Linked DNA regions of Variovorax paradoxus B4. The protein of the gene in region 1 interacts with the protein of each later gene in a pairwise test. Links are inferred from orthologs where the notes say so. Each region holds a gene or a part of one and is shown on either strand. Other genes may lie near its edges.

The links.
Region 2: the proteins of VAPA_RS25450 (region 1) and VAPA_RS02400 interact in binary tests that used the Escherichia coli proteins (3 or more experiments, as listed by UniProt). The link is inferred for Variovorax paradoxus B4 from one-to-one orthologs.

The regions. Positions count from the first base shown.
Region 1 is NC_022247.1:5,444,354-5,455,958, forward strand. Bases 2,932-6,217 are described here. They hold VAPA_RS25450 (DUF4118 domain-containing protein), read right to left. Parts: upstream 5,892-6,217; coding sequence 3,132-5,891; downstream 2,932-3,131. Other genes in these bases: kdpE (two-component system response regulator KdpE), read right to left, coding at 2,932-3,127; kdpC (potassium-transporting ATPase subunit KdpC), read right to left, coding at 5,909-6,217. Outside these bases: VAPA_RS25430 (hypothetical protein), read left to right, coding at 1-471; VAPA_RS25435 (tyrosine-protein phosphatase), read left to right, coding at 468-1,043; VAPA_RS25440 (zinc-binding dehydrogenase), read left to right, coding at 1,145-2,275; more of kdpE, read right to left, coding at 2,429-2,931; more of kdpC, read right to left, coding at 6,218-6,499; potassium-transporting ATPase subunit KdpB, read right to left, coding at 6,510-8,609; potassium-transporting ATPase subunit KdpA, read right to left, coding at 8,620-10,419; kdpF (K(+)-transporting ATPase subunit F), read right to left, coding at 10,421-10,519; VAPA_RS35455 (hypothetical protein), read right to left, coding at 10,516-10,641; VAPA_RS25475 (helix-turn-helix transcriptional regulator), read left to right, coding at 10,818-11,486; VAPA_RS25480 (superoxide dismutase), read left to right, coding at 11,525-11,605. UniProt on the Escherichia coli protein: Member of the two-component regulatory system KdpD/KdpE involved in the regulation of the kdp operon. KdpD may function as a membrane-associated protein kinase that phosphorylates KdpE in response to environmental signals.
Region 2 is NC_022247.1:517,366-528,551, forward strand. The notes cover bases 2,567-5,433. They hold VAPA_RS02400 (PTS sugar transporter subunit IIA), read left to right. Parts: upstream 2,567-3,699; coding sequence 3,700-4,167; downstream 4,168-5,433. Other genes in these bases: VAPA_RS02390 (ATP-dependent helicase), read left to right, coding at 2,567-2,871; hpf (ribosome hibernation-promoting factor, HPF/YfiA family), read left to right, coding at 3,188-3,517; hprK (HPr(Ser) kinase/phosphatase), read left to right, coding at 4,262-5,221; fur (ferric iron uptake transcriptional regulator), read right to left, coding at 5,226-5,433. Also shown: magnesium/cobalt transporter CorA, read right to left, coding at 1-515; more of VAPA_RS02390, read left to right, coding at 745-2,566; more of fur, read right to left, coding at 5,434-5,645; VAPA_RS02415 (outer membrane protein assembly factor BamE), read left to right, coding at 5,735-6,295; dapB (4-hydroxy-tetrahydrodipicolinate reductase), read left to right, coding at 6,441-7,241; VAPA_RS02425 (MotA/TolQ/ExbB proton channel family protein), read left to right, coding at 7,249-7,956; VAPA_RS02430 (ExbD/TolR family protein), read left to right, coding at 7,979-8,458; VAPA_RS02435 (DMT family transporter), read right to left, coding at 8,492-9,394; VAPA_RS02440 (Lrp/AsnC family transcriptional regulator), read left to right, coding at 9,526-9,969; VAPA_RS02445 (glycogen/starch/alpha-glucan phosphorylase), read right to left, coding at 9,994-11,186. UniProt on the Escherichia coli protein: Seems to have a role in regulating nitrogen assimilation.

The DNA.
Region 1 (11,605 bases):
ACGGGCGTGGCCCGCACGCTCGGCTACCTGGCATGGGTGGCGGTGATGGCCTTCTTCTTTGCCAACGCCGAGATCCAGATCGAAGGCGGCGCCGGCTGGGCCACCTCGCTGCCCACCTGGCGCATCGAGAACAGCATCTGGCTCGACATCTTCTGGGGCGGGCGCGCCATGACGGGCTACCACGCCTGGGTCTTCACCTTCATGGTGCTGGTGTTCTTCGCGCCGCTGGCCTTCAACGGGCGCTGGACGTGGCGCGACGCGGGGCTGGCCGTGGCGGGCCTGATCGTGTTCTGGGTCTGCGAAGACTTCCTGTGGTTCATCATCAACCCGGCGTTCGGCTGGGCGCGCTTCAATGCGGTGGATGCGTTCTGGCACAAGCACTGGATCTGGGGCGCGCCGGTCGACTACTGGGGCGGCCTGGCGGTGGCCCTGCTGATCCTGGTGACGCGGCACTGGCGGCGCGCGAAATGAGCGCGAGAAGCCACAAGCGCAGGAACAGCAGCGACGCCGCGGCGCACGCCGCGCCGCGCCCCGGGCACTGGGCCGATCCGCTCGACACGCTCGGGGTCGAGAACCTGCACCGCATCACGCCCACGCTGTACCGCAGCGCGCAGCCGCGCGTCGCCAACGTGGCGGCGCTGAAGGCGCTGGGCATCCGCACCATCGTGAGCCTGCGCTCCTTCAACGACGACCGGAAGGTGTTCGCGGGCAGCGGCATCCGCCTGGTGCGCGTGCCGATCAACACCTGGTCGATCGACGACGCCAAGGTGCTGCGCGCGCTGGTGGCCATCCGCGAGGCCGAGAAGCAGGGGCCGGTGCTGATCCACTGCATGCACGGCGCCGACCGCACCGGCGTGGTCGCGGCGGCCTACCGCATGGCGGTGCAGGGCCGGGACAAGGAGAGCGCGCGCCTCGAGATGTTCCGCGGCGGCTACGGCTACCACACGCTGTGGCGCAACATTCCGCGCTACATCGACCGCCTCGACCCGAAGAAGATGGGCCATGCGCTGGCCCATGCGCCGGTGATTCCTGCGGTGTCCTGAAGGCGTCTGCAGCTTTCGCGCACCGCTCCTATACTGGCCGCCCCGTGGCCCTGGGCCACCTTCGAACTCGCCTCTTTCACGAGGCCACAAGGGGCTCATCCATGGCACTGCAACTGCGCTCCCTCATCCGCGCGAACGGCGAACTCGAACTCTCGCTGCACGACGAGCCGATTCCTGAACCGCAGGCACACGAAGTCGTGATCCGCGTCGAAGCGTCGCCAATGAATCCGTCGGACCTGGGCCTGCTGTTCGGCGCGGCCGACATCGGCACCGCCAAGGTCTCCGGCACGCCCGAGCGGCCCATCGTGACGGCCACGGTGCCCGAGCGCGCCATGCCGGCCATGGCCGGGCGGTTGGACCAGTCGATGCCGGTCGGCAACGAAGGTGCCGGCGTGGTGGTCAAGGCCGGTTCGTCGCCCGCGGCGCAGGCGCTGCTGGGCAAGACGGTGGCCGCGATCGGCGGCGCGATGTATTCGCAGTACCGCGCTGTGGCCGCGGCCCAGTGCCTGGAACTGCCAGCGGGCACGGCGCCGGCCGAAGGCGCATCGTGCTTCGTGAACCCGCTCACTTCGCTGGGCATGGTCGAGACGATGCGGCGCGAAGGACACAAGGCGCTGGTGCACACGGCCGCCGCATCCAACCTGGGCCAGATGCTCAACAAGATCTGCCAGAAGGACGGCATTGCGCTGGTCAACATCGTGCGCAAGCCCGAGCAGGAGGCGCTGCTGCGCGGCATCGGCGCGAAGTACGTGTGCAGCACGAGCTCGCCCACCTTCCTCGAAGACCTGACGCAGGCCTTGGTCGAGACCGGCGCCACGCTGGCCTTCGATGCCACGGGCGGCGGCAAGCTCGCGGGACAGATCCTCGGCTGCATGGAAGCGGCGCTGAACCGCACCGCCAAGGAATACAGCCGCTACGGCTCGACCACGCACAAGCAGGTCTACATCTACGGCGGCCTCGACCGCTCGCCGACGGAGTTCGTTCGCAACTTCGGCATGGCGTGGGGCATGGGCGGGTGGCTGCTGTTTCCGTTCCTGCAGAAGCTCGGGGATGAAGGCGTGCAGCGGCTGCGGGCGCGGGTCGTGGCTGAATTGAAGACCACGTTTGCGAGCCACTACACGCGGGAGGTTTCCTTGTTCGAAGCGCTGCAGCTCGATGCGATCGGCGTGTATGGGAAGCAGGCGACTGGCGAGAAGTTCTTGCTCAACCCCAACAAGGGCGTCGCGGCGTGAATGCCGCTGCCCTCACCCCAGCCCTCTCCCGGAGGGAGAGGGAGAGGGAGAAACACACAGCCCGACGCCGTGCATTCGGTCTTGTCCCCTCTCCCTCCGGGAGAGGGCTGGAGTGAGGGCTCTGTGCCCCCGACAAAGCGCGGCGCCCGCCAGCTAAACCACCAGCCGATACCCCACGGCCGTTTCCGTCAGCAGATGCCGCGGCTGCGCCGGATCGGCTTCCAGCTTCTGCCGCAGATGCCCCATGTAGATGCGCAGATAGTGACTCTGGTCCGTGTGCGACGGGCCCCACACCTCGCGCAGCAGCTGGCGCTGCGTGAGCACGCGGCCGGCGTTGGCGACGAGCACTGAAAGCAATCGGTACTCGGTCGGCGTGAGATGCACCTCCGCGCCGGCGCGGCGCACGATGCGCGCGGCGCGGTCCAGCTCGACCTCGCCGAAACGGAACAGGGCGTCCGCGGGCTCGTCGTTGCCACCACCCGCTGCGCGCGGGCGGCGCAGGTTGGCGCGCACGCGCGCCAGCAGTTCGCCGGTGCCGAAGGGCTTGGTCAGGTAGTCGTCGGCGCCGGCATCGAGCGCGGCGATCTTGTCGGCCTCGTCGCTGCGCGCCGACAGCACGATGATCGGCACGGCCGACCAGCCCCGCACATCGCGGATCAGCGACACGCCATCGCCGTCGGGCAGGCCGAGGTCGAGCACCAGCAGGTCGGGCTGGCGCGTGCCAGCCGCCGCAAGGCCATCGCGCAGCGTGCCGGCCTCGTGCACCAGCCAGCCCTCGGCCTCGAGCGCGCCGCGCACGAAGCGCCGGATCTGCGGCTCGTCCTCGATCACGATGGCGGTGGGCGATGGCATGGGTTCAGAGTTGTGCTTCTTCGGCCGGTTCCGGTGGCTCCCGGCGCGGCAGGGTGACCGTGAATTCTGCACCGCCGCCCTGCGCATTGGCCGCGGCAATCTCGCCGCCATGCGCGCTCACCACGGCCCGGCAGATCGCCAGGCCCAGGCCCACGCCCGGCGTGGCCGACTCGGTTTCGCCGCGGGTGAACTTGTCGAACAGCTTCTGCTCGCGGCCCAGGAGCGCGGCGGGCAGGCCCGGGCCGTGGTCGCGCACCGTAAGCACCAGCGTGCCGGTCTCGGCCCGCGCGCCGACCACGATGGGCGGCGCGCCGTACTTGGTGGCGTTCTCGATCAGGTTGACCAGCACGCGCTCGATCAGCACGGCATCGAATTCGACCAGCGGAAGCCCGGGCTCGAGCGCGGTCTGCACCATGGTATTGCCGAGCGCGGGGCGCGCCGCGCGGATGGCCGAGCCGACCACCTCTTCCACCGATTGCCAGTCGCGCCGCAGGTTCACCGCGCCGCCCGCAATGCCGCTTTCGAGCCGTGCCATGTCGAGCAGGTTGTTGACCAGCGCGTGCAGCTCATGCGCCTGCGCCACGATGGCGCGCGCCGCCTCGGCGTGCGCTTCGGGCGGCAGCGTCTGCAATGATTCGGCCAGCGCGATCAATGCGGTGAGCGGCGTGCGAACGTCGTGCGAAATGGCGCCGAGCAGCGCGTTGCGCAGGCGCTCCGACTCCATCTCGACCACCGCCTGCTGCGCCACCTCCACATAGTGCACGCGCTCCAGCGCAATCGCGATCTGCCGCGCCAGCGTATCGAGCTGCTGCGCCTGCTCCGGAATCAGCAGCCAGCGCGGCTGCGCCGGCGACAGCGCGAGCACGCCGCGCACGCGCATCGGCGCCTGCAGCGGCACGTAGTGCCAGGGCTGCGCCGCCAGCGTGGCGGTGGCGAGGCCGGCGGGCTGGCCGTGGCGGAAGGCCCAGTCGGCCACCTGCGCATCGAAGCCCTCCGGCGGGCTCTTCGGCAGCACGAGCTGGTCGGCCGCATCGGTGACCAGCACCAGCGCATGGCCGCCGAAGTGCCCCTGCACCGCGGCGGCGCCCAGTGCCACCACCTGCGTGCTCTCCAGCGCGGCCGAGAGTTCGCGCGTGAGCTCGAACAGCGAGCGTGCCCGCCGCTCGCGGCTGGTCGACACGCCGGCCGCAAAGCGCAACCCCGCCATCAGCTGGCCCACGAGCAGTCCCACGCCGAGCATGATCGCGAAGGTCAGCACGTACTGCACGTCGCTGACCGCGAACGACAGCCGCGGCGGCACGAAGAAATAGTCGAACGCCGCCACGTTGAGCAGCGCTGCGAGCGCCGAGGGCCCGCGGCCGAAGCGCATGGCCACGCCAACCACGCCCAGCATGAACAGCATCACGATGTTGGACAGCTCCAGCACGCGGGCCAGCGGCGTGCAGACCAGCGTGAGCGCGACGCTGGCGGCCGTGGCCCACGCGTAGCCCGGCCAATGGACGGGCGCCTTCTCGTGGTCGTCGTCGTCGGCGCGTGTGCCGGCGATGGGAGCGCGCGACAAGCGGCGCGAGCTGTCGGCGCGCCCGACTTCCATGATGTCGAGCGCGGGCGCGCGCCGGGCCAGCGCGCGCGGCAGCGGCATCGGCGTGGCGGGCCACCAGCGGCGCCAGCCGGTGGCCGGCTCCGGGCGCCCCAGCACCAGCGTTGCGCAGTTGAGCCGCCGCGCTTGTTCGGCCAGTTGCTCCGCCACGTCGGAGCCGGTGAGCACCGCGGTGGCCGCGCCCAGTTCCTCGGCAAGCTTGAGCACCGCGAGGATGCGGTCGCGCTCCTCGGCGGCGAGCCGCTGCAGCCGCGGCGTCTCGACGTACGCCGCATGCCAGCGCACGTTAAGCTGGCCCGCAAGCCGCGCCGCGGTGCGCACCGTCTGCGCGGCGCCCTCGTGCGGCCCGACGCACGCGAGGATCGCGCCCGAGGTGTTCCACGCCTGCAGTCCGCCGCCCTGCCCATCCTTTCCATTGCGGCCGGCCGCGCCCGACTGCTCGACGCGCCAGCCGCGCACGTCGTCTTCCACGTGCTCGGCGGTGCGGCGCAGCGCAATCTCGCGCAGCGCGATCAGGTTGCCCTTGCGGAAGAAGTTCTGCGCCGCGCGCTCGGCCTGCTGGGGCAGGTAGACCTTGCCGGCAGCCAGCCGCGCCGCGAGCTCGTCCGGCGTGACGTCGACCAGCACCACCTCGTCGGCCTCGTCGAGCACGGTGTCGGGCACGGTCTCGTTCACGCGCACGCCGGTAATGGCGCCGACGGTGCCGTTGAGGCTTTCCAGATGCTGCACGTTGAGCGCCGACCAGACCTCGATGCCCGCGGCCAGCAGCTCCTGCACGTCCTGCCAGCGCTTGGCATGACGGGATCCGGGCGCATTGGTGTGCGCCAGTTCGTCGACCAGCAGCACCGCCGGCTTGCGCGCGAGGGCGGCGTCGAGATCGAATTCGGCCCGCTTGCGGCCGCGATAGTCCAGCTCGCGCAGCGGCAGCACGTCGAGCCCCGCGAGCAATGCCGCGGTTTCGCTGCGGCCGTGGGTCTCGGCCACGCCGACGAGCACGTCGCGCCCCGTCGCGTGCTCGCGCTGCGCCGCGCTGAGCATGGCCCAGGTCTTGCCGACGCCGGCGCTGGCGCCGAAGTAGATGCGCAGCTTGCCGCGCAGCGCGCGCGCCTCGTCGCTGCGCAGTTGCGCAAGCAGGGCGTCGGGATCGGGGCGGGCGTCGGGCATGGCGGTGGCTGCGCAGGTTAGCGCATCGGCGCGCCTTCATCGAGCGCGAGATTGAGCGCCAGCACATTGACCCGCGCCTCGCCCAGAAAACCCCAGAGCGGCGCCTGCGTGTGGCTGGCGACCAGCGCCTTCACCTGCTCGACCGGCAGGCCGCGCACGCGCGCCACGCGCGCCGCCTGATACTGCGCGGCGGCGGGGCTGATGTCGGGGTCGAGCCCGCTGGCCGAGGCCGTGACCAGGTCGACCGGCACAGCCGCGGTATTGCCCGGGTCGGCGGCGCGCAGCGCCTCGATGCGCGCCTTGACCGCATCGGCCAGTGCCGGGTTGAGCGGTCCCTGGTTCGAACCGCCCGAAGCGCTCGCGTTGTAGGGCTGCGGCGCGGTGGCCGATGGCCGGCCCCAGAAGTGCTTCGGATCGCTGAAGTTCTGGCCGATGAGGCTGGAGCCCACGGTGGTGCCGTTGCGCACGACCAGGCTGCCGGCCGCCTGCGACGGAAACAGCGCCTTGGCGGCGCCGGTGACGGCCAGCGGATAGACCAGGCCGGTGAGCGCGCTCAGCAGCGCGAAGAGCACGAGGGCGGGACGAATGATGTTGCCATTGTTGTTCATGGAAGTCTCCTCAGACCAGATGGACTGCGACCAGCAGCCAGTCGATCAGCTTGATGCCGATGAAGGGAACGAGCAGGCCGCCGAGGCCATAGATGGCCAGGTTGCGGCGCAGCAGCGCGGCAGCACCCACCGGCCGGTAGCGCACGCCCTTGAGCGCGAGCGGAATCAGGAACACGATGACCAGCGCGTTGAAGATCACGGCAGACAGGATCGCCGACGACGGGCTCGCGAGCCGCATCACGTTGAGCGCGCCGAGCTGCGGATAGGTCGAGACGAAGATCGCCGGAATGATCGCGAAGTATTTCGCCACGTCGTTCGCGATCGAGAAGGTGGTGAGCGAGCCGCGCGTCATCAAGAGCGCCTTGCCGGTCTCCACCACCTCGAGCAGCTTGGTCGGGTTCGAGTCCAGGTCGACCATGTTGCCGGCCTCTTTCGCGGCCTGCGTGCCGCTGCCCATGGCCACGGCCACATCGGCCTGCGCGAGGGCGGGCGCGTCGTTGGTGCCGTCGCCGGTCATCGCGACCAGGCGGCCTTCGGACTGGTACTGGCGGATGAGCGCCAGCTTGTCCTCGGGCGTGGCTTCGGCCAGGAAGTCGTCGACGCCGGCCTCGGCCGCAATGGCCGCGGCCGTGAGCTTGTTGTCGCCGGTGATCATCACGGTCTTGATGCCCATGCGGCGCAGCTCGGCGAAGCGTTCCTTGATGCCGGTCTTGACGATGTCCTTGAGCTCAACCACGCCGAGCACGCGGTTGCCCTCGGCCACGGCCAGCGGCGTGCTGCCGCGGCGCGCCGCTTCCTCGGACGCGCGCAGCATCTCGGCGGGCACGCTGCCGCCCAGCGATTCGACATGCCGGCGGATCGCATCGACCGCGCCCTTGCGCAGCAGGATGGCGTCGGTGTCGAGGCTGTTGGGTGCGGCCGGCAGGTCGACGCCGCTCATGCGGGTCTGCGCGGTGAAGGGCACGAAGCGGGCACCTTCGACGGCGGCAACCTCCAGGCCGTCGCGGCGCGCGAGCTCCACGATGCTGCGGCCTTCGGGCGTCTCGTCGGCCAGCGAGGCGAGCATCGCGGCACGCGCGAGGCGGCCCTTCGGCACGCCGGGCGCGGGCAGGAAGGCGCTGGCCTGGCGGTTGCCGTGCGTGATGGTGCCGGTCTTGTCGAGCAGCAGCACGTCGACGTCGCCGGCGGCTTCCACCGCGCGGCCCGAGGTGGCGATCACGTTGGCCTGCATCATGCGGCTCATGCCGGCCACGCCCACCGCCGAGAGCAGGCCGCCGATGGTGGTGGGAATCAGACACACCAGCAGCGCCACCAATGCGGTGAGCGACACCACGGTGCCCGCACCCGCGGCTTCCACGCTGAACACCGAGAACGGCAGCAGCGTGACGGTGACCATCAGGAACACCAGGGTGAGCGCGACCAGCAGGATGGTGAGCGCGATCTCGTTGGGCGTCTTGTGGCGCTTGGCCGCCTCGACCATGCCGATCATGCGGTCGAGGAACGACTCGCCCGGGTTCACCGAGATGCGCACCACCAGCCAGTCGGACAGCACGCGCGTGCCGCCGGTCACGGCCGAGAAGTCGCCACCCGATTCGCGCACCACGGGCGCCGATTCGCCGGTGATGGCGCTCTCGTCGACCGAGGCCACGCCTTCGATCACTTCGCCGTCGAGCGGGATCACATCGCCAGTTTCCACCAGCACCACATCGCCCTTGCGCAGGTTGGGCGCCTGCTCCGGCAGGAACGCCGCGCCGTGATGGGGCTCCTTGAGCTTCTTGGCCCAGGTGTCCTTGCGCAGGCCGCGCAGCGAGGCGGCCTGCGCCTTGCTGCGGCCCTCGGCCAAGGCTTCCGCGAAGTTGGCGAACAGCACGGTGAACCACAGCCAGATGGTGATGGCCAGCACGAAGGCGGGCTTCATGCCGGTGTCGCCCGGGAAGCTCAGCGCGTGCACCCAGAGCAGCGTCGTGAGGATGCTCCCGATGTAGACGATGAACATCACCGGATTGCGCCACTGCGTGCGCGGGTTCAGCTTGGCGAAGGCGCCCCAAAGGGCGGGCTTGACCAGCGCTGCATCGAACAGCGAAAGAGATGTTTTGGTTTTGGCAGTCATGGTGCGCTCCTTATTTCCAGAGCACGAGGTGTTCGACGATCGGCCCGAGGGCGAGCGCCGGCACGTAGTTGAGCAGGCCGACCAGCAGCACGGTGCCGATCAGCAAAGAGACGAACAGCGGGCCGTGCGTGGGCAGCGTGCCGCCGGTGACGGGCAGGCGCTTCTTGGCCGCGAGCGCGCCGGCAATGGCCAGCACCGGCACGATCACGCCGAAACGGCCGAGCCACATCGCGAAGCCTAGCAGCCCGTTGTAGAAGGGTGTGTTGGCCGAGAGGCCCGCGAAGGCGCTGCCGTTGTTGTTGGCGGCCGAGGTCAGCGCGTAGAGGATCTCCGAGAATCCATGCGCGCCGGGATTCGCGATGCCGGCCCTGCCGGCGCCTGCGACCACGGCCACGGCGGTGCCGGCCAGCACGAGAATCGGCGTGACCAGGATCGCGATGGAGATCAGCTTCATCTCGCGCACCTCGATCTTCTTGCCGAGGTACTCGGGTGTGCGCCCGATCATCAGGCCCGCGATGAACACCGCGAGCATCGCGAAGATCAGCATGCCGTAGAGGCCGGTGCCGACGCCGCCGAACACCACTTCGCCGAGCTGCATGAGCACCATGGGCACCATGCCGCCCAACGGCGTGAGCGAGTCGTGCATGACGTTCACCGCACCGCACGAGGCGGCCGTGGTGATGGCGGCAAAAAGCGCAGAGGCATCGATGCCGAAGCGCACTTCCTTGCCTTCCATGTTGCCACCGCTCTGCAGCGCGCTCGACATCTGGTCGACACCGAGCGAACCGAGCAGCGGGTTGCCCGCCTGCTCCGAGGGCGTGATCACGATCACGGCGATGACGAACATGATCGTCATCGCGGCAAGCACGGCCCAGCCCTGGCGCATGTCGCCGACCACGCGGCCGAAGGTGAAGCACAGCGCCGCCGGGATCAGGAAGATCGCAAGCATCTGCAGCAGGTTGCTGAGCGCGGTCGGATTCTCGTACGGGTGCGCCGAGTTGGCATTGAAGAAGCCGCCACCGTTGGTGCCGAGCATCTTGATGGCCTCTTGCGAAGCGACCGGGCCCATGGCCAGCGCCTGCGTCCTGGTGGTGGCGTCTTCCAGCACCGGGGCACCGGCGGCGTCCTTCAGCGGCTGGCCGTCGGCGCCGCGCTTCGGTTGCTGGAAGGCGGTGGTCTCGATCGTGTCCACGGTCTTGTAGGCGTCGAAGTTCTGGATCACGCCCTGCCCCGCAAGGCACAGCGCGAGCACGAACGCGACCGGCACCAGCACCCACAGCGTGATGCGCGTGACGTCGGCCCAGAAGTTGCCGACCAGGCCCTTGCCGTCACCGCGGCGCGCGAAGCCGCGCACCAGTGCGAAGGCCACCGCGATGCCGGTGGCGGCCGACAAGAAGTTCTGCACCGCGAGACCGAGCATCTGCGTGAGATAGCTCATGGTCGACTCGCCGGCGTAGCCCTGCCAGTTGGTGTTCGATACAAAGCTCACCGCGGTGTTGAAGGCCGAGTCAGACGACACGGCCGTCATGCCCGCGGGATTGAGCGGCAGCCAGCCCTGCAGGCGCTGCAGGGTGTAGACGAAAAGAGCGCCCACGGCATTGAAGGCCAGCAGCGCGAGCGCGTAGCGCAGCCAGTGCATCGATTGCTCAGGCTTGGTGCCGGCGATCTTGTAGAGCGGTGCCTCGACGCGCTGCATCCAGCGCGGCACGCGCTCGCTGCAGAGCGCGGCAAGGAATCTGCCGACAGGCCAGGCCAGCACCAGCAGTGCGACCAGGAAAAGAGCCAACAGGCCCCAGGCGGAGGAAGTCATCTCAGAACTCCTCGGCACAGATCAGCGCGAACACGAGGTACGCGAACAGGACCACGGCCACCAGCGCACCGAAGCCATAGAGCGCTTCGAGGCCGATCACGATGCGTCCCCTTGCGCCGATGCCGCCGCGTTCTTCGGCGCGCCGAGCCGGTCCAGCCCCACGGCCATGGCCGCCACCACGGCCCACAGCGCCAGCAAGGCGCCCATCCAGACGAAGTCCATTCATCACTCCTCAAGCGAAAACAAGGACTCGAGTCTCGGCAGGCGCCCGTAAAAACGGGGAACAGAGTCGGCGGGGGCGCATAAAGAAACCGTAAAGACGTCCCCTCCTTTTCAAAGTGCTCGACAACACCTCGGCCGCCGCTTGATAATCAAAGCAACTTCTTTGAATAAGAAAGATGACCACGCGCCCGCTCGACGCCAAGCCCGGCTGGATGCCGCACCAGCCGGCGGACCGCATCCTGTCCACGCTCAAGACCCGCGGCGCGCTCGGCATTCCCGACATCGCCAAGGTGCTCGACGTCACGGTGGAGGCCGTGCGCCAGCAGATGGTGAAGCTGCAGGCCGAGGGCCTGGTCGATGCCGAGAGCCGTCCCGCGGGCCGCGGCAGGCCCACGCAGATATGGCGCCTCACCGGCGCCGGCCACGCACGCTTTCCCGACACGCATGCCGAGATGACGGTGCAGATGATCAGCGCCGTCATCAGCGTGTTCGGCGAGAAGGGCATGGACCGGCTCATCGGCGCGCGCGAGGAGGCCATGCGCGCCAACTACCGCGAGGCCATGCGCGGCGCGCGCAGCCTCCGGGACAAGCTCGAGCGGCTGGCCGACATCCGCAGCCGCGAGGGCTACATGGCCGAGTTCCGGTCCGAGGGCGACGGCTTCCTCTTCATCGAGAACCATTGCCCCATCTGCACCGCGGCGCGGGCCTGCACGGGCTTGTGCCGCAGCGAACTGCAGCTCTTCGACGAGGTGCTGGGGCCCGGCGTGAGCGTGAGCCGCGTCGAGCACGTGCTCGCGGGCGCGCGGCGCTGCGCCTACCAGGTGAGCCCGAAGAGCGCGCCTTGATCCGATTCGATTTCTAAACCCGAAAGGAAAAACCCACCATGGAACACACCCTGCCACCCCTGCCCTACGCCCTCGACGCGCTGGCACCCGAGTACTCGAAGGAAACCCTCGAGTACCAC
Region 2 (11,186 bases), 4.9 Mb from region 1 along the record:
ACCTTCTTGCCCGCGACCTCGAGTTCGTCGTAGATGTTCTCGAGCGTGTCGGCCGAGTATTCGGCGTCGGCGTCGAACAGCTTGAGCAGCACTTCCTTCGCGTCTTCGATGAGGCCGGGGGCGCGGCGCGCACGCATGCGCAGCAGCCGGAACACGGGCACGTCCTCGTCATGGATGGAGAACAGCACGCCGCGGCTGCGAAGCTCGGTGTTGTGCTGGTTCAGGATGAACGCAACGCGCACCGACCGCGGGTCTTCGTCGTCGTCGATCAGGAAGTCGGAGCGGATGTGCAGTTCGCCGTTGTCTTCCTCGTAGAAGCGGGCCGACTCCTCGATGTCCTCGTCCATCGCGTCTTCGGGAATCGAAAGGCCGTAGTACTGCTTGATCCAGCGCTTTTCCTCGAGCGTGGGCGATTCGAGGTCGACCCAGATCGGCTGGAACTTGGAAAGCTCCTCGAGCGCCTCGATCTCTTCCTGGACAAGGCGGCCGTTGGCGAGCGTAAAGATATTGAGCATGGGCTCACTCCCGTGAAATGGCTGAGGCGATGGGGCGAGGGGAGGGGTGCTTTCAATCCCCGGGCCCTGATGTCAGCGATCGAGGGGCGTCAGGACGCGGGAGTTGAAAGCTGCCGAGACGGTGCGGTTTCCATGATGCGGTCTCCAGTTGCAGCGAGGGGCGATTATGTCATCGGCCATGTGACGGCAAGGCCGCCGATCTGGATGGACATACAGTAAAGTTGCGGCCATGCAGACCGCTGCGCTCCCCGCTTTTCCCGCCGTCGGCACCCCCGGCACCGCCCAGGCCGAGCGCCTGGCCGCGGCACTTTCGGCGCTCAACGACGAGCAGCGCGCCGCCGTCGAGCACGGCGTCGGCACGCTGGTCGGGCGCGACGAGCGGCCGCTGCTGGTGATCGCCGGCGCGGGCTCCGGCAAGACCAGCACGCTGGCGCACCGGGTGGCGCACCTCATTGCCGGCGGCGTCGATCCGCAGCGCCTGCTGCTCTTGACCTTCTCGCGCCGCGCGGCGCAGGAAATGGAGCGCCGCGCGGGCCAGGTGCTGGCGCGCGTGCTCGGGCTCAAATCCGAAAAGCCGCCCGCGCTGCCGTGGGCCGGCACTTTCCATGGCATCGGCGCACGCCTGCTGCGCGAATACGCCGCGCACATCGGCCTGAACGACCACTTCACGATCCACGACCGCGGGGACGCCGAGGACCTGATGGGCCTGGTGCGCCACGAGCTCGGCCTGTCGTCGAGCGTGAACCGCTTTCCGCGCAAGGGCACCTGCCTTTCGATCTATTCGCGATGCGTCAACACGCGCGCGCCGCTGGCCGATGTGCTCGCCGAGGCCTTTCCGTGGTGCGCCGAGTGGGAAGCCGAACTCAAGCGCCTGTTCGGCGCCTATGTCGAGGCCAAGCAGCAGCAGAACGTGCTCGACTACGACGACCTGCTGCTCTATTGGGCCGGCATGGCGGCCGAGCCCGCGCTGGCGGCGCTGGTCGGCGCGCGCTTCGACCACGTCCTGGTCGACGAGTACCAGGACACCAACCTGCTGCAGGCCTCGATCCTGCGGGCGCTCAAGCCCGATGGCCGCGGCGTGACGGTGGTGGGCGACGACGCGCAGTCGATCTACTCGTTTCGCGGCGCAACGGTGCGTAACATCCTCGACTTTTCGTCGCAGTTCTCGCAGGCCGCGCGCGTGGTCACGCTGGAGCGCAACTACCGCTCGACCCAGCCCATTCTCGATGTCTCGAACCGGGTCATTGCGCAGGCCGCCGAGCGGCATGCCAAGACGCTCTGGACCGACAAGCCCTCCGCGGGCCGGCCGCAGCTGGTGCTGGTGCCCGACGAGGCGCAGCAGGCCGTCTGGGTGGCCGACAAGGTGCTGGCGCACCGCGAGGGCGGCCTGGCGCTCAAGTCGCAGGCGGTGCTGTTTCGCGCCGCCACGCACAGTGCGCCGCTCGAGCTGGAACTGGCGCGCCGCAACATTCCGTTCGTGAAGTACGGCGGCCTCAAGTTTCTCGAGGCCTCGCATGTGAAGGACCTGCTCGCGGTGCTGCGCTTCGCCGAGAACCCGCGCGGGCGCATGGCGGGATTCCGCGTCACGCAGCTCATCCCGGGCATCGGGCCCGCCACGGGCGCGCGGCTGCTCGATGCCATGGACCAGGCCGCCGATCCGGTGGCGGCGGTGCGCGGGTTCGTGCCGCCACCCGCCGCGCGCGCGGAGTGGGCGGTGTTTGCCGAAGCCTATGCCGCGCTGTGCGCGCCATCGCTGCCGTGGCCGGCCGATGTGGAACTGGCGGTGCGCTGGTATTTGCCGCACCTCGACCGGCTCTACGACGACCCCTCCGGCGTGCGGCGCGGCGACGTCGAGCAATTGACGCGGCTGGCGTCGGGCTATGCCTCGCGCGAGCGCTTCCTGACGGAACTCACGCTCGATCCGCCCGAAGCCACCAGCGACAGGCCGGGCCCGCCCTCGCTCGACGAGGACTACCTGATCCTGTCCACCATCCACTCGGCCAAGGGGCAGGAGTGGAATTCGGTGCACGTGCTCAACGTGGTCGACGGCTGCCTGCCGGCCGACGTGGCGCAGAGCGCGCATGAGCTCGAGGAGGAGCGGCGGCTGCTCTACGTGGCAATGACACGGGCGCGCGACCACCTGCATCTTCTGGTGCCGCAGCGCTTCTACGTGACGCAGCAGGCCGTGCGCGGCGACCGGCACCTGTATGCCAACCGCACGCGCTTCATTTCCGAACGGGATCTCGCGGGCTTCGAGCAGCAGACCTGGCCGCCACCGCCGGAGCGGCCGCCCGCGGTGCCGCCGCCGGCCGCGGTGATCGACCTGCGCAACCGCATGCGCGCCGCCTGGAGCTGAACCGGCAGGCCCTTTGCCTGGCAGGGTCACCGGTGGTGACGCACTGAAACACTTGCTGCCCAAGTGCCGCATCGGCGTGGCCAGCATGCGCGGGCAGCTATGGAATCCCTAGCGGATTGGAGCATGGCCCGCATGCGCCCGCCACCCGGAGAAGCCAGCTATTGCAATACCGTGACAGCTTGGGCATAGTGAATCGACCGTCCCTTCTTTTCTCTTCTTTCCCTCTTTTCTCCCCAACCCCACACCTGTTTCGCCGGCCACGCTCCATCCCGGAGCGGGGCCATTTTCCCAACCGTCAATTCTCAGGAGGTCATTCATGAATTTGACGATCAGCGGTCATCACCTCGACGTCACCCCTGCCTTGCGCACCTACGTCACGAGCAAGCTGGACCGGATCACACGGCACTTCGACCAGGTGGTCGATGTGAAGGTGCTCCTCACGGTGGAAAAGCAGAAGGAAAAGGAACGCCGCCAAAGGGCGGAGTGCAACATTCACGTCAAGGGTAACGACATGTTCGCGGAGTCGAGCCACGCTGATCTCTACGCTGCGGTCGATGAACTGGTCGACAAACTCGACCGCCAGGTGGTGCGCCACAAGGACCGCCTGCAGGACCACCATCACGCTGCGGCCAAGCGCGTGATGTAGACCACGGGCAAGGGCTGCGGCCCCTGCGACAAGCCGCCTCCGGGCGGCTTTTTGCTGCCTGTTTTTTCATCATCGCCCGCAGGCCCGGCGAGGCCTTCCGGCAACATGTAGCCAAAAAGTAAGTAACGGGAGTGGGGGTTTTTACCAAGCGGGTGCATAATCGCCCCCGCCCTGCCCCCACCATGAATCGCCTCGCGTCCATCCTGCCGCCCGCTCAAGTGCTTGTGAGCGTTGACGCTACCAGCAAGAAACGTGCTTTCGAAGAAGCCGGCTTGCTGTTCGAGAGCCTTCACGGCCTCGGCCGCGCCCTGATCACCGACAGCCTGTTTGCGCGCGAACGGCTCGGCTCCACCGGGCTCGGGCACGGGGTGGCCATTCCGCATGGCCGCATCAAGGGCCTCAAGGCTCCCATGGCCGCGGTCTTCCAGCTGGCGAATCCGATCGGTTTCGACGCGCCGGACGAGCAGCCCGTCGGGCTCCTGATCTTCCTGCTGGTGCCCGAGGCGGCCACCCAGAAGCACCTTGAAATCCTCTCCGAGATCGCCGAGCTGCTGAGCGACGCCAACCTGCGCGAGCTGATCAAGTCGAGCACCGACGCGGCCGAACTGCACGGACTCATTGCCGGCTGGCAGTCGACGCAAGTCGCCTGAGGTGCCCGCTCCCGGGCTCCCGCGGCCCCGCAGGGCCGGTTCCGCGGTATTCTGGCCGGCCTCCAACTAGGCGCTGAGCGCCATCTCCCTACGCATGAAGCCGACCGTCATCAGTGCCGACGCCATGTTCGAGGAATTCCGCGGGTCGCTCCGCTGGGAATGGCTCGCCGGGCTCGGTGCTTCAGAGCGCCAGTTCGATCCTGAAGTCATCAGCCGCGCCCAGTCGGCGGCGGACCTGGTCGGCTACCTCAATTACATCCATCCGTACCGCGTTCAGATCCTGGGCGCGCGCGAAGTGGCCTACCTGACGCGCGGCAGCCAGGAAGACTGCGCCCGGCGCATTGCCCGCATCGTCACCCTGGAGCCGCCCATGCTGGTGCTGGCCGACGGCCAGGCCGCGCCGGACGAGCTGCTATCGATTTGCGAGCGCGCCCAGCTGCCGCTGTTCGCCACCCGCGAGTCGTCGGCCTTCGTGATCGACCTGCTGCGGGCCTACCTGTCCAAGCATTTCGCGGAACGCACCTCGATGCACGGGGTGTTCATGGACATCCTGGGCATGGGGGTCATGATCACCGGCGAATCGGGGCTCGGGAAGAGCGAGCTCGGGCTGGAACTGATTTCGCGCGGCAACGGCCTGGTGGCCGACGACGCGGTCGACCTTTTCCGCATCAACCAGAACACCATCGAGGGCCGCTGTCCCGACCTGCTGCTCAACCTGCTGGAGGTGCGCGGCATCGGCTTGCTGGACATCCGCGCGATCTTCGGCGAGACGGCGGTGCGGCGGAAGATGCGGCTCAAGCTCATCGTGCACCTGGTGCGCCGCGACAGCTTCGAGCGCGACTACGAGCGCATGCCCTCGGCGCCGCTCACGCAGGACGTGCTGGGCATTCCGGTGCGCAAGGTCATCATCCAGGTGGTGGCCGGGCGCAACATCGCCGTGCTGGTGGAAGCCGCCGTGCGCAATTCGATCCTGCAGCTGCGCGGCATCGACACCTATGCCGATTTCGTGGCGCGCCACCACAAGGCGATGGAAAACGGGCGCGACGGGGACTGACGGGTTACCTTTTACCGACGCAGTCGCCGCACAGGCCGTAGAGCGACATCGCGTGGTCCTGCAGGATCCAGCCCTTGTCCTTTGAAATCATCTGCTGGCGGCGCTCGATCTCGGCGTCGTAGAACTCCTCGACCTTGCCGCACGAGGTGCAGATCAGGTGGTCGTGGTGCGTGCCCTCGTTCAGTTCGTAGACCGCCTTGCCGCTTTCGAAATGGCTGCGCTCGAGGATGCCGGCCTGCTCGAACTGGGTCAGCACGCGGTAGACGGTGGCCAGGCCGATGTCGGAGTGCTCGTTCAGGAGCACGCGAAAAACGTCCTCGGCCGTCATGTGGCGCTGGCTGCCGGTCTGGAAGATCTCGAGGATCTTCAGGCGTGGCAGGGTGGCCTTGAGGCCGGTGTTCTTGAGTTCGTCGATGTTGGCCATGATGGTTCCTGCGCCCTGGGCTGCAGACGGGCCCAAAAGGGCCAGCCGCTACAATGGCCGATCATATCGCTACCCCCCTTTTTCCTCCCATGCCTGCCATTCTCCAACGCCGTCCCTGGCTGCTGGCTGCGGCCGTCGCCGCGACGTTCTGCCTCGGCGCCTGCAGCGGCTTCAGCGATCGCACGCGTGGTGCGCTGACGGCCATCACGCCCTACAAGGTCGAAGTGGTCCAGGGCAATTTCGTGTCGAAGGAACAGGTCGAGGCGCTCAAGCCTGGCATGTCGCGCCAGCAGGTGCGTGAAATCCTCGGCACGTCGCTGCTGACCGACGTCTTCCACAAGGATCGCTGGGACTACGTCTTCACGATCAGGCGCCAGGGCGTCGATCCCCAGGAACGCCGCCTGACCGTCTTCTTCAACGGCGAACTGCTCGAGCGCTTCGAGGGCGACCCGATGCCCAGCGAAGAAGAATTCGTTGCCACGCTCGACACCCGCAAGAAGAGCGGCAAGGTGCCGCCGCTCGAGGCGTCGGAAGAAGAACTCAAGAAATTCGCCCCCAAGGAAGACGGCAAGAAGGCCGATGCCACCACCACGGCAACCGGCCAGCCGCCGCTTCCTGCCGCGTATCCCCCGCTCGAAGCTGCGCGCTGAGCACGCGCCAAACACAGGGCGAGGGCGGGCGCACCCGCCGGGTCAGGCGGGGCGTGCCGGTTTCCATGCCAACTTCCAAGGCTGAATCCGCGTGACTGAATCCATTTCCACTTCTTCGTCCCTTTCCGAGTCTTCCACGCCCCCCCTGCGGCGCATCGCGATCGCAGGCGCTTCGGGCCGCATGGGCCGCATGCTGGTCGAGGCGGTGCGCGAGGCGCAGGATTGCCGGCTGGCCGGCGCACTCGACATGGCGGGCAGCAACGCCGTCGGCGCCGATGCGGCCGCCTTTCTCGGGTTCACGAGTGGCGTGCCGATCGTGGCCGACCTGCGCAACGGCCTGCAGGACGCGCAGGTGCTCATCGACTTCACCCGCCCCGAAGGAACGCTCGCGCACCTGGCGGTCTGCCGCGAACTCGGCGTGCAGGCCGTGATCGGCACCACCGGCTTCAGCGATGCGCAGAAGGCCGAGATCGCCGAGATCGCCAAGGACATCGCGATCATGGTCTCGCCCAACATGAGCGTGGGCGTCAACGTCACCTTCAAGCTGCTCGAAATGGCGGCCAAGGCGCTCTCGACGGGCTACGACATCGAGATCATCGAGGCGCACCACCGCCACAAGGTCGATGCGCCCTCGGGCACCGCGCTCAAGATGGGCGAGGTCATTGCCGAGGCGCTGGGCCGCGACCTGAAGGAATGCGCCGTCTACGGCCGCGAAGGCATCACCGGCGAGCGCGACCCGTCGACCATCGGCTTTGCCGCCATCCGCGGCGGCGACATCGTGGGCGACCACACCGTGCTGTTCGCGGGCACCGGCGAGCGCATCGAGATCACCCACAAGTCGGCCAGCCGCGTCACCTACGCGCAGGGCGCCCTGCGCGCCGTGCGCTTCCTGGCCGGCCAGAAGGCAGGCCTGTTCGACATGTTCGACGTGCTGGGCCTGCGCTGAAAGAACGATGAGCGTCCTCGAATTGCTGACCCACGGCGACGGCGTGAGCCGCTCGGTGGCGGCGCTGCTGCTCGCCATGTCGATCTCGAGCTGGGTGGTGATTCTCTGGAAAGCCTGGCTGCTGCGCGGCGGCACGCGCGACGTGCTGCGCAGCATCGCCGCATTCTGGCAATCGGCCACGCTCGCCGATGCGCAGCAGCGGCTCCAGGCCTTCGACCGCGCCGCCCTGGTGGGGCCGGCGGTGAGCGCCATCAGGAATGCGGCAGCAGCAGATGCAGGCGATGCAACGCTCGGCGCGACCACCGGCGACCGCAACCAGCGGCTCACGCGGGCGCTGCGCGGCGCGCTGCATGGCGCGCTGCGGCGCCTGCAGTCCGGCCAGATCCTGCTGGCCACGGTCGGTGCCACGGCGCCCTTCGTGGGCCTGCTCGGCACCGTGTGGGGCATCTACGGCGCGCTGTCGGGCATTGCCGGCCAGACGGGCGGCTTCACGATCGACAAGGTGGCCGGCCCGGTGGGCGAGGCGCTGGTGATGACGGCTTTCGGCCTGGCCGTGGCCATTCCGGCCGTGCTGGCCTACAACGTGTTCGGCCGCGTCATCGGCCGCATCGAAGCCGAGCTCGAGGGATTTGCGCACGACCTGCTCGGCAGCTTCGGCAGCGCCCCGGTACCCGCCGCGCCGCCGCCCGCGCGGCCCATGCCGGTGTCGGCCTAGCCCCGGCGGAGCACAGGAACATATGGCCTTCGGTCGCACCTCCCTGGGCAGCAGTGCCGCTGGCGGCGGGCGCGCGACGGGAGCCGGCGGACAGCGGCCGCTGTCCGACATCAACGTCACGCCGCTGGTCGACGTGATGCTGGTGCTGCTGGTGATCTTCATCATCACCGCGCCGCTGATGGCGAGTTCGATCAAGCTCGACCTGCCGCAGACCGATGCCGGCCAGCCCAACGACACGCCCAAGTTCGTGAGCGTGTCGGTCGATGCCTCGGGCAAGACCTTCTTCAACGACCAGGCGGTGACGGACGAGGAACTGGCCGCCCGGCTGCAGAAGGCCGCCGCCGACAGCAAGGACACCGAAGTGCAGCTGCGCGCCGACCAGACCGTGCCCTACGGCAAGCTGGTGGCGCTGATGGGCATCGCGAACAAGGCGGGCCTGAACCGCATCGGGTTCGTGACCGAGGCGCCCGCGCAAGGCCAGCCGCCGCCGGCCCCGCGCTGACGCCCAGGACGCCGGACGACCGGTCCGGTCGGCTCAATCGGGCGCCGATGGCGCGCGTTTCTTCAGGCCCGGCAGCGTCCAGCCCAGTGTCATGCCCGCGGCCGCCAGCAGGATCGCGGCAGCGCCCAGAAGCTGTGCGGGATGCAGCCGCTGGCCGAAAGCCAGGTAGTCCACGCCGATCGCCACCACCGGATAGATGAAGGACAGCGCGCCCGCCATGTGCGTCGGGAGCTTCTGGATCGCGCCGTAGAGCAGCGTGAAAACCAGCCCCGTGTAGACGACGCCCATGGCCAGATGCGTGCCCCACACGCCGGCATTCTTCGGAAGCTCCGCCAGGTTGGCAAACGGCGCCAGCAGCACGCTGCCCACGCAGACCTGGACCAGCGCGATCAGGTGGGGCGGCGTGCCGTCGAGCTGCTTCGCGACGATGGCTGCAATGGCGTAGAAGAACGCAGCCCCCAGCGCCATCAGGATGCCCGGGACATACGAGGCGCCATGGCTGCCGCCGCCCGGCTTGGCCTCGGCAATCAGCAGGACGCCCGCGAACGCGATGCCCAGCCAGGCCAGCTTGGCCGCCGTCAGCCGCTCGGAGAAGAACAGGGCGCCAAGGCCCACCAGCATGAACGGCTGGGTGTTGTAGACCGCCGTGGCGATGGAGATCGACGCATGCGAGAACGACGCGAAGATCAGCAGCCAGTTGAGCACCAGCGCGGCGCCGCCCAGCGCCGCCAGCGCAACGACGCGCAGCGTCAGCAGGCGCCTGCGAAGCAGCCCGAGCGCGGCGCACACCGCAACGAGCGTGAGGGCGCCGAAGGCGCAGCGCCAGAACAGCAGGTCGGCCAGCGGCTGGCCGGAGCGGATGACGAACCAGCCGATGGTTCCCGAAATGGCCATGGCCGCGCTCATTTCGAGCGCGCCCCGCATCTGTCTTTGCATGATCGGAATTCTTGTGGAGCAAGTCTCAGGTTGCCATTGATGTGCCGATGGGCCTATGATTTTCCGAAGGGAAAAATCCATTCGATGCTAAGAAAACAAGGCAAAGCCCCGTTGTCTCCAAAGGATCTGAAATGCTGGACGAGGTCGAACAAAAGATTCTCGAGGTCATGCTGCAGGACGCGCGCATCTCGCTGAAAGACCTGGCCGCCCGCGTCGGCATGTCTTCGCCGAGTGTTTCGGAGCGGCTTCGGCGGCTCGAAGAGCGCCGCGTGATCCGCGGCTACACGGTCGAGATCGATCCGAAGGCGCTGGGCTACCAGCTGCAGGCGATCGTGCGCATCCGCCCGTTGCCGGGCCAGCTGCAGGTGGTGCAGAAGCTGATCGAGAACACGCCCGAATTCGGCGAGTGCGACAAGGTCACGGGCGAAGATTGCTACATCGCACGCTTGTTCGTGCGCTCCATCGAGCAGCTCGACCAGGTGCTGGACCGCATCGTCGACAAGGCCGAGACGCACACGGCCATCGTCAAGATGCAGCCGATACGCCGGCGCGCGCCGCCCTTGCGGCTGGGCTGAGGCAAAGACCGGCGCGGCGCCGGCTCAGCCCAGTACCACCGGCCTGGTGTGCCAGATCTCGTGCGCGTACTGCGCAATGGTGCGGTCCGACGAGAACGCGCCCATGCCTGCTACGTTCAGGATGGCCATGTGCGTCCATGCGTCCGGGTCGCGGTACAGCGCATCGACCTCGGCCTGCTTCTCGACGTAGCTCGCATAGTCGGCCAGCAGCAGGTAGTGGTCGCCCCAGTTCACCAGCGCGTCGTAGATGCCCTGGTAGCGCGAGGGCTCGCCGGCCGAGAATGCGCCGTCGCGGATGGCGTCGAGCACGCGCTTGAGCTCGGCGTTCTCCTCGTAGATGTCGCGCGGCTGGTAGCCGTGGGCGCGGATGTCGGCCACCTCCGGCGTGGTGTTGCCGAAGATGAAGATGTTCTCCGCGCCCACGTTGTCGCGCATCTCCACGTTGGCGCCGTCGAGCGTGCCGATGGTGAGCGCGCCGTTGAGCGCGAACTTCATGTTGCCGGTGCCCGAGGCCTCGGTGCCCGCGGTCGAGATCTGCTCCGACAGGTCGGCCGCGGGCATGATCACCTCGGCCAGGCTCACGCTGTAGTTGGGCAGGAACACCACCTTCAGCAGCTTGCCGGCGCGGCTGTCGTTGTTGATGGTGTTGGCCACGTCGTTGATCAGCCGGATCACGAGCTTGGCCATCTGGTAGGCCGAGGCTGCCTTGCCGGCGAACACCACCACGCGCGGCACGATGTCGATCGGCCCGCCGGCGGCCTGCGCATCGAGGATGCGGTGGTAGCGCGTGATCACGTGCAGCACGTTGAGCAGCTGCCGCTTGTATTCGTGGATGCGCTTGACCTGCACGTCGAACATCGCGTCGGTGTCGAGCACGATGTCCATGTGCTGCTCCACCCAGTTGGCCAGGCGCAGCTTGTTCTCGCGCTTGGCATGGCGGAAGGCGCGTGCGAAGGCGGGCTGGGCCGCCATCGGCCGCAGCGCCTCGAGCTGCGAGAGGTCGCGCCGCCAGCCCTTGCCCAGGCGCTGGTCGAGCAGGCTCGCGAGCGGCGGGTTGGCCTGCGCGAGCCAGCGCCTCGGCGTGACGCCGTTGGTCTTGTTGTTGAAGCGCTCGGGAAAGATCTTCGCGAAGTCCGCGAAGATCGATTGCTTCATGAGTTCGGAATGCAGGCCCGACACGCCGTTGATCGAATGGCTCGCGAGCACCGCCACGTAGG